One region of the Vibrio profundum genome, then DNA from elsewhere that is predicted to be linked to it. Evidence: predicted binding sites of a transcription regulator. Region 1 holds the regulator's gene; each other region holds the start of a gene.
The links. The regulator PurR, encoded in region 1, represses purine synthesis genes. The targets are predictions, from matches to a motif close to TNANGNAAACGTTTNCNTNA.
Positions count from the first base shown of each region.

Region 2: a site for PurR is predicted at 1,072-1,091, ahead of folD (bifunctional methylenetetrahydrofolate dehydrogenase/methenyltetrahydrofolate cyclohydrolase FolD). Genes of this name have one in related genera too.
Region 3: a site for PurR is predicted at 1,041-1,060, ahead of guaB (IMP dehydrogenase). Genes of this name have one in related genera too.
Region 4: a site for PurR is predicted at 1,061-1,080, ahead of glyA (serine hydroxymethyltransferase). Genes of this name have one in related genera too.

Region 1 covers NZ_JAKJTA010000003.1:463,389-465,597, reverse strand. Annotated here, with positions in the region: gene torD (molecular chaperone TorD) at 1-333, shown strand, start outside; gene purR (HTH-type transcriptional repressor PurR) at 533-1,537, shown strand; gene L4C34_RS02090 (MFS transporter) at 1,740-2,209, shown strand, end outside.
Region 2 covers NZ_JAKJTA010000013.1:96,984-99,192, reverse strand. Annotated here, with positions in the region: gene L4C34_RS13795 (lytic murein transglycosylase) at 1-41, shown strand, start outside; gene folD (bifunctional methylenetetrahydrofolate dehydrogenase/methenyltetrahydrofolate cyclohydrolase FolD) at 145-1,005, opposite strand; tRNA gene L4C34_RS13785 (tRNA-Arg) at 1,205-1,281, shown strand; gene L4C34_RS13780 (protein adenylyltransferase SelO) at 1,604-2,209, shown strand, end outside.
Region 3 covers NZ_JAKJTA010000007.1:120,630-122,838, reverse strand. Annotated here, with positions in the region: gene xseA (exodeoxyribonuclease VII large subunit) at 1-952, opposite strand, end outside; gene guaB (IMP dehydrogenase) at 1,162-2,209, shown strand, end outside.
Region 4 covers NZ_JAKJTA010000003.1:95,983-98,191, forward strand. Annotated here, with positions in the region: gene L4C34_RS00550 (multidrug efflux RND transporter permease subunit) at 1-788, shown strand, start outside; gene glyA (serine hydroxymethyltransferase) at 1,135-2,209, shown strand, end outside.

The DNA.
Region 1 (2,209 bases):
ACTTCGACCCAAGAGATTGTGGCCTTGATGGCCAGCCACTATGTCACTGTCGACCCATCCAACAAAGAACCTGCCGATCACATCTCTAATGAGCTCGACTTTCTTGGCAATTTAATTATTCGCTCCAACGAGCTCGAAAAACTGGCGCACTTCAATGAAGCGCTCACTGAACAAGAGATGTTTATCCGCCGTTATTTGCTGTCTTGGTTATATGACTTTAGAGAGCAACTCAATCACAAAGACAGCTTTGGCTTCTACGCATCGATCGCACGCTTGTTAGTTTGCTTCCTTGAACTGGATTGTGAATACCTCGCGACTAAACAGCGTTTGTAAAATACCGTGCAAATTAAGCCAATAAACAAAGTCAGAGCGTGGTTTTCTGTTGCGGTAATAAGACAGGCACACTAAAATCGGCAACGCAATCGAGAAAAAGATGATGAAATTATGTAAACCGCCGTAGTTTGGCGGTTTTGCTGTATGTAGGACTGTCTGCCCGTCCAAATAAATGTGGCAGAAATAATAGGACAGAACAATGGCCACCATTAAAGACGTTGCACGCCTCGCTGGCGTATCAACCACCACAGTTTCACACGTAATCAATAAGACTCGTTTTGTTGCTGAAACCACGCAAGAGAGAGTTCAAGCGGCGGTAAAAGAACTCAACTACGCGCCAAGCGCGGTCGCACGCAGTTTAAAATGCAACACGACACGCACTATCGGGATGCTAGTCACTCAGTCGACGAACCTGTTTTTCTCTGAAGTCATCGATGGTGTTGAAAGCTACTGTTACCGTCAAGGCTACACTTTGATTTTGTGTAACACTGGTGGGATCTACGAAAAGCAGCGCGACTATATTCGCATGCTCGCTGAGAAACGCGTTGACGGTATGTTGGTGATGTGTTCTGACCTAACTGAAGAATTGCGTGAGATGCTTGACCAACACAAAGATATTCCAAAAGTCGTGATGGATTGGGGCCCTGAGAGCTCACAAGCTGACAAAATCATCGATAACTCAGAAGAAGGTGGCTATTTAGCGACCAAATTCTTGATGGATAACGGCCACACTGATATTGCTTGTTTAAGCGGACAAATAGAAAAAGCGGCCTGCCAAGAGCGCATTCGAGGTTACAAACGCGCATTGTCGGAGAAAGACATTAAGGTTAACGAGGACTGGATCTTAGAAGGCAATTTTGAATGCGACACGGCCGTGCTCGCGGCAGATAAAATTGCAGTCATGGATAAAAAGCCAACAGCGGTATTTTGCTTTAACGATACCATGGCACTTGGCTTAATTAGTCGTTTGCAGCAAAAAGGCATACAAGTGCCTGAAGATATGTCAGTTATTGGTTATGACAATATTGAGTTAGCGGAATATTTCTCACCACCGCTTACCACTATCCACCAGCCTAAGCGCCGAGTGGGTAAAAACGCATTCGAAATTCTACTTGAACGCATCAAGGATAAAAAACACGAAAAACGTGTCTTCGAAATGCAGCCTGAGATAGTCGTGCGCAATACGGTAAAAGATATTCGCTAAGTGCCGTTAAACGTTTGAAATACTTTAACTGAATGCCCGGCTAATCTAGTCGGGCATTTTTGTATCCTACCTGGCACGCCAAATCTTCCTGAGAAATGCGCCCCATTCTACGTGCGATTCAATACTGAGAAGCACAACCAGAAAAAAACTTGTTTCTCGTTAATAATATCGCACAGCTATCTACTCACTCCTCGCGATTATTATGTTCAATACAACGCAAAAACACACGATTCTATTCTCTTGTTTCATATTGGTGATTGGGCTCATGGGGATGGATATGCTCAATCCTGCCCTTCCCTATATCATGCAATCGCTGTCGGTAAGTGAATACCAAACCAAACAACTCATTGTCATCTACTTGGTGAGTGCGGCAATATCACAATTTTTTTATGGTGCTTATTCTGATGTCTATGGCAGGAAGAAAGCGATATTACTCGCGTTTTTGATTGTCGATACCGGGGCACTCTTATCGGCCTTTGCACAAAATATCGAGCAGCTTTATGCGTGTCGTTTACTCACTGGCTTAGGGGCGGGGGGCGCTCCCGTGATTGCTCGGGCGATTATTTCCGATGTATGTGATAGACAAGATACGATTAAGAAAGCGTTTGCCTACTTTTCCATTTCCAGCCAACTCTCGCCTGCGCTGGCGCCGCTGATCGGCGCGGTAATACT
Region 2 (2,209 bases), on a different contig from region 1:
CCCACCTTGCGGATGCGATTAAATTTGATCCGGTTCAATAGCCAGTGATTCTTGCCTATGATGAACGGCCAAATACGAACAAATAAATAGAAAAAGGCTCCGTAAAACGGAGCTTTTTTATTGGGTTGTATTACCAGATAGAGTTTATTTTTTTGTATGAAATTGCTCGCAGGCGATCATGGTATTTTCAATGAGACTTGCAACGGTCATTGGGCCAACACCACCCGGTACAGGAGTGATAAAGCTCGCATTGTCTTTAGCAACATCATATTCCACATCGCCAACTAACTTACCGGATTCCAATCGGTTAATACCAACATCAATGACAACAGCCCCTTCTTTGATCCACGCCCCTGGGACAAAATTAGGCTTACCAACGGCCACCACCACGATGTCGGCTTGACGTACATGACTCTCTAGATCTTTGGTGAATCGGTGACAGGTCGTGGTTGTACAACCAGCTAGCAGTAGTTCTAACGTCATCGGTCTGCCGACAATATTCGATGCACCGACCACAACGGCATGTTTGCCACGCAGTTCAATATTGTATCGCTCAAGCAGGGTGATTATTCCCTTAGGTGTGCAAGAACGTAGTTTTGGCATGCGCTGTGCCAATCGGCCGACATTATATGGATGAAAACCATCAACATCTTTTTCCGGAATAATACGTTCTAGAACATGTGTGCTATCGATTCCAGCAGGAAGAGGGAGCTGAACTAATATACCGTCAATTTCAGGGTTAGTATTAAGCTCGTCGACGAGTTGTAAAAGCTCAGCTTCGGTAGCATTTGATGGTAAGTCATAAGACTTTGATAAGAAGCCAACTTCCTCACAGGCGCGGCGCTTGCTGCCTACGTAGACTTGAGAGGCAGGATCTTCTCCTACCAATATCACTGCAAGGCCAGGCGCACGCAGCCCAGCTTCAGTGCGAGCTTTTACTCGAGCAGCAACTTCAGAGCGGACAGTTTGAGAAATTAATTTTCCGTCGATATTTTGGGCAGTCATGACTTTCCTTCAGATAGGTGGCCAACAAATTCGCGCGCATTGTCGCAAAAAAAACAGTTAACATCCATAGGCAAACGTTTGCTTTGTTGTTAAATTGAACGCTTTTATTGGGTTAGTGCTTTTTTTAATCACTTGAATCAAATTCTTATATAAAGGCATTGATTTAACGATTTCAATTCGTATAATTCATCCCTGTAGCGCGCCCTTAGCTCAGCTGGATAGAGCACGTCCCTTCTAAGGATGTGGTCGAAGGTTCGAATCCTTCAGGGCGTGCCATATTAAGAAACCCTCTAGACTCAATGAGTTTAGAGGGTTTTTGCATTTTTATATACCGACAAAATAGTGATGCGATAGGTTCGGCACAGTTTTCCTTAAACTCACTTTTCCCGAAACATACGTTTCTCAAAGCACCGCTTTGCGAATAATCGTGTCCAAAAATATCGTTGCCTCTAAGTAGGGGGAAAACCACGCCGCATTCTTGGTTGCCGTGAGGACTTGCCTTTAGCAATCGGGAGCCATGCTGGTTGGAAGCGTCAACGCGTTTTTGCCGCAGGTATGCTATTTTGTCTAAATGGATAGATAGTTAATTAGGTGGTATATGTCTATTTGGGACGCGTTGCCAATCACGAATCGATACTCGGGCCTGTCGAAGGCATTTTATACTTTAGTATCTCCTCAGCCCTTAGATAATCCTCGTTGGTTGATCTGGAATAGTGCTTTAGCGGCATCGTTTGGGTTGCCTGCTGAAAGTGAGTTGCCTGAGGGTTTGTTATCCGAGTTGGATGGTTCTGCTTTACCGTCACAGTTTTATCCTCTTGCAATGAAATACGCTGGCCACCAATTTGGATCGTATAATCCAGATTTAGGCGATGGTCGTGGGCTGCTATTGGCGGAGCTAGCAGACAAAGAGGGCACGGTTTACGACATTCATTTGAAAGGGGCAGGAATGACGCCCTATTCACGTATGGGTGATGGACGAGCCGTTTTACGATCCACCGTCCGTGAATACTTGTGCAGTGAAGCGATGGCGGCACTGTCGATACCAACCACGCGCGCTTTAGCCATTATTGATAGTGATACTCCGGTGTACCGAGAAACCACAGAGCGGGGTGCACTGCTGATAAGGTTAGCGGAAACGCATATACGTTTTGGCCATTTTGAGCATTTTTATTACACCAACCAAATAAGTGAGCTGACGCTTCTC
Region 3 (2,209 bases), on a different contig from region 1:
GCTGGGACTGCAATCTCAATTGGGTGTTTGGGTGCAGTTTATCTAACCGATGATGAAGCTCTAGCAACTTCTGCTTTTGCAGAATTAAATGCTGGCGGTGGCTATCCTTCAATCGCTGAATGCGAGCGGTTAGCGTCTGTTGTTGATGACCAGAATCTTGGCTGACTAATTCAGCGGCTGCGGATGGCGTCGGCGCGCGAACGTCCGCGACAAAGTCGGCTATGGTGACATCGACTTCATGCCCTACCGCACTCACTATGGGAATTTGGCTAGCGGCAATTGTTCGCGCTACTATTTCATTATTGAAACACCATAGATCTTCCAGTGAGCCACCACCTCGGCCGACGATCAACACATCACACTCTTGTCGCGCGTTGGCGTGGCCAATTGCTTGCGCAATTTGGATTGCTGCACTGTCACCTTGCACCATGCTTGGGTAAATGATCACGTTTAGGTTAGGGGAGCGACGTCGTAACACATCGAGAATGTCGTGCAGCGCTGCACCGGTTTTTGATGTGATCACACCAACAGTACGTGGGTGCTCGGGCAGTGGAGATTTGTTGGCTTGCGAAAATAACCCTTCACCGGCTAACCGCATTTTGAGTTCGTCAAACTGCTGCTGCAGTAAGCCATCTCCTTCCGGCTGCATGCTGTCAATAATCAGTTGGTAATCGCCTCTAGGCTCGTAGAGAGAAAGGCGCGCTTTGACTAATACCTGATTACCATTCTGAGGTTTAAATCGCACATGACGATTATTACCGCGGAACATGGCGCATTTTACTTGGGCGCGAGAGTCTTTCAGCGTCAAGTACCAATGGCCAGAAACAGGAGCGGAGAAGTTGGATATTTCGCCCAATAGCCAGACGATGCCCATCTCATTTTCGAGCAATAAGCGGACTTCAGAGTTTAAGCGAGACACAGTATAGATATTTTGATTGGATTGGGATATCACAGCGAATCTCACGCAGACGTGGGTATGCAAGATAGCGGCAATATAATACATATCAAGGCTAAAAATGCAAATAAATTTCAAAAAAAATCTAGTCAAACGTTTGCGCTGGGCGTATAATCCCTCCGCAATATCTGATCCAAATCACTTTGTAGCGCCGTTATAAAGTTTGGGTTTGTTCATTCTACTATCCTAATTGTGAGATATTGCAAATGCTAAGAATTGCCAAAGAAGCGCTGACGTTCGACGACGTTCTCCTCGTACCAGCACACTCCACCGTTCTCCCAAATACAGCTGAACTGCGTACTCGGCTTACTAAAAACATCACGTTAAATATTCCGATGTTATCAGCGTCTATGGATACGGTAACTGAGGCTCGCCTCGCTATCGCACTAGCCCAGGAAGGCGGTATTGGGTTTATTCATAAGAACATGTCTATCGAGCAGCAAGCCGAGCAAGTTCGTCTTGTTAAAATCTTCGAAGCAGGTGTGGTTACTCATCCAGTAACGGTTCGCCCTGATGCAACGATTTCTGACGTGAGAGCTCTAACGGATCAGCACGGTTTTGCAGGCTTCCCTGTTGTAACTGAAAGCAAAGAATTGGTTGGTATCATTACGGGACGCGATGTACGTTTTGTTACTGATCTATCCAAAACGGTTGAATCAGTGATGACACCGAAAGATCGACTTGCGACAGTGAAAGAAGGCGCTTCTCCTGAAGACGTGCAAGAAGAAATGCACAAATCTCGCGTTGAAAAAGTATTGGTAGTGAACAATGAGTTTAAACTAACCGGTATGATCACTGCAAAAGACTTCCATAAAGCCGAGCGTAAGCCAAATGCATGTAAAGATGACCAAGGTCGTCTACGCGTAGGCGCAGCGGTAGGTGCAGGTGAAGGGAATGAAGAACGCGTAGCCGCATTAGTTGAAGCGGGTGTCGACGTCTTGCTGATTGATTCTTCACACGGCCATTCTGAAGGCGTACTAAAGCGTATCCGCGAAACTCGCGCAGCACATCCAAACCTAGAAATTGTTGGTGGTAACGTTGCAACAGCAGCTGGCGCGAAAGCACTGATTGAAGCGGGCGTAAGCGCAGTGAAAGTAGGCATCGGCCCAGGTTCTATCTGTACGACACGTATCGTAACTGGCGTTGGTGTTCCTCAAATTACAGCAATCTCAGACGCAGCAGAAGTTGCGAATGAATACGGCGTTCCTGTTATTGCAGATGGCGGTATCCGTTTCTCTGGCGATATTTGTAAAG
Region 4 (2,209 bases), 370 kb from region 1:
TACGCACTAGTTCAGGGGAGTTGATTAGCCTAGCTAGTCTAGTGAAAGTCGATGAAGTGGCTTCGTCGATTAAGCTATCTCATCACAATAAGAAAAAATCGATTACGATCTCGGCGAACTTATCACAAGGACACGGCCTTGGTGATGCGTTGGCTTTTCTTGATGAGTTAGCCATTGAGAAACTGCCAAGTGATATCTCGGTAAGCTATAGTGGGGAGTCGAAACAGTTTAAAGAAAGCCAATCGAGCATTGTGCTGGTGTTTGGCTTGGCACTGTTGGTGGCTTATTTAGTGCTGTGTGCTCAGTTCGAAAGCTTTATCAATCCCTTGATTATCATGCTCACAGTGCCAATGGGGATCGTTGGCGGGTTGTTTGGCTTAGTCTTGCTGCAACAAGGGCTAAATATTTACAGCCAAATCGGCATGATCATGTTGATCGGTATGGTGACAAAAAATGGCATCTTGATTGTCGAGTTTGCCAATCAGCTGCGTAATCGCTCCGTTGAGTTTGAAACCGCGATTATCGATGCCAGTGTCCGCCGCTTACGGCCCATTATTATGACCGCCATGACCACGCTCGCCGGCGCTATTCCTTTGTTGTTGGCGTCTGGTGCGGGCTATGAAAGCCGGATGGCCGTTGGCACCGTGATTTTCTTCGGCATGGCGTTCGCCACGCTCGTCACCTTATTTGTGGTGCCTATGATGTATCGCTTGGTTGCAGCTTCTACTCAACCGCCTGGGCATGTAGCCAAGGAACTGTCGAGTCAGTTGAAGGAGAAGGAGAGGTAACGTATTGCTCTAATTCTGCCCAATTAACTCACTTAGCGGTCAAACCACTGGGGTAACTGACGAAAAGGCGACCCTGTCGCTAGTTTAAAACGGCAATTTAGGGTAAACATATGGGCACTCAGTTTTTGGGAGGGTTCGGTATCACTCGCTTTGTTACCCACTTATTGGGCTGAAATATAGCTTTGGCCTGATTAATGACCAGCATGATAAGAAAAGTCGAATTTTCCCTTTGTGATATAAATCATTTTATGTAGAATACGCGCCATAAACGGTGACGAAAACGTTTGCTTTTGGTCGTTGTGTGGTTTTTTGCTATTTTCAGCGCTTGCTGAATCAGGAGATACAGATGCTAAAACGTGATATGAATATTGCGGATTACGACGCGGAGCTATTTGCAGCTATCCAAGAAGAAACTCTTCGCCAAGAAGAGCATATCGAACTTATCGCTTCAGAAAACTACACCAGCCCACGAGTGATGGAAGCGCAAGGTTCTCAGCTTACTAACAAATACGCAGAAGGTTACCCAGGCAAGCGTTACTACGGTGGTTGTGAGTACGTAGATAAAGCGGAATCGCTAGCGATTGACCGTGCGTGTGAGCTATTTGGTTGTGACTACGCTAACGTTCAGCCTCACTCAGGTTCTCAAGCAAACAGCGCAGTTTACATGGCGCTACTGAATCCAGGTGATACCGTTCTAGGTATGAGCCTAGCGCACGGTGGACACTTAACTCACGGCTCACCAGTAAACTTCTCAGGTAAGCACTACAATGTGATCCCGTACGGTATCGACGAAGCTGGCCAAATTAACTACGATGAAATGGAACAGCTGGCTCTAGAGCATAAGCCTAAGATGATCATCGGTGGTTTTTCAGCATACTCTCAGGTTGTTGATTGGGCTCGTATGCGCGAAATTGCAGATAAAGCGGGTGCTTACTTGTTCGTTGATATGGCGCACGTTGCTGGTCTAATCGCAGCAGGTGCTTATCCTACGCCAATCCCACACGCACACGTTGTGACAACGACTACACATAAAACGCTTGCAGGCCCTCGTGGCGGTTTGATTCTTTCAAACGCTGGCGAAGACATGTACAAGAAGCTGAACTCAGCTGTCTTCCCTGGTGGCCAAGGTGGCCCACTAATGCACGTTATCGCAGCCAAAGCAGTGGCGTTTAAAGAAGCGATGGAGCCTGAGTTTAAAGACTACCAAGCGCGCGTTGTAGCTAACGCTAAAGCAATGGTTGCTCAATTCCAAGAGCGTGGCTATAAGATTGTTTCTAACTCAACAGAGAACCACTTATTCTTGGTTGATCTGATTGATAAAGACATCACAGGTAAAGAAGCGGATGCAGCACTTGGCGCAGCCAACATTACCGTAAACAAAAACTCTGTGCCAAACGATCCACGTAGCCCGTTTGTGACTT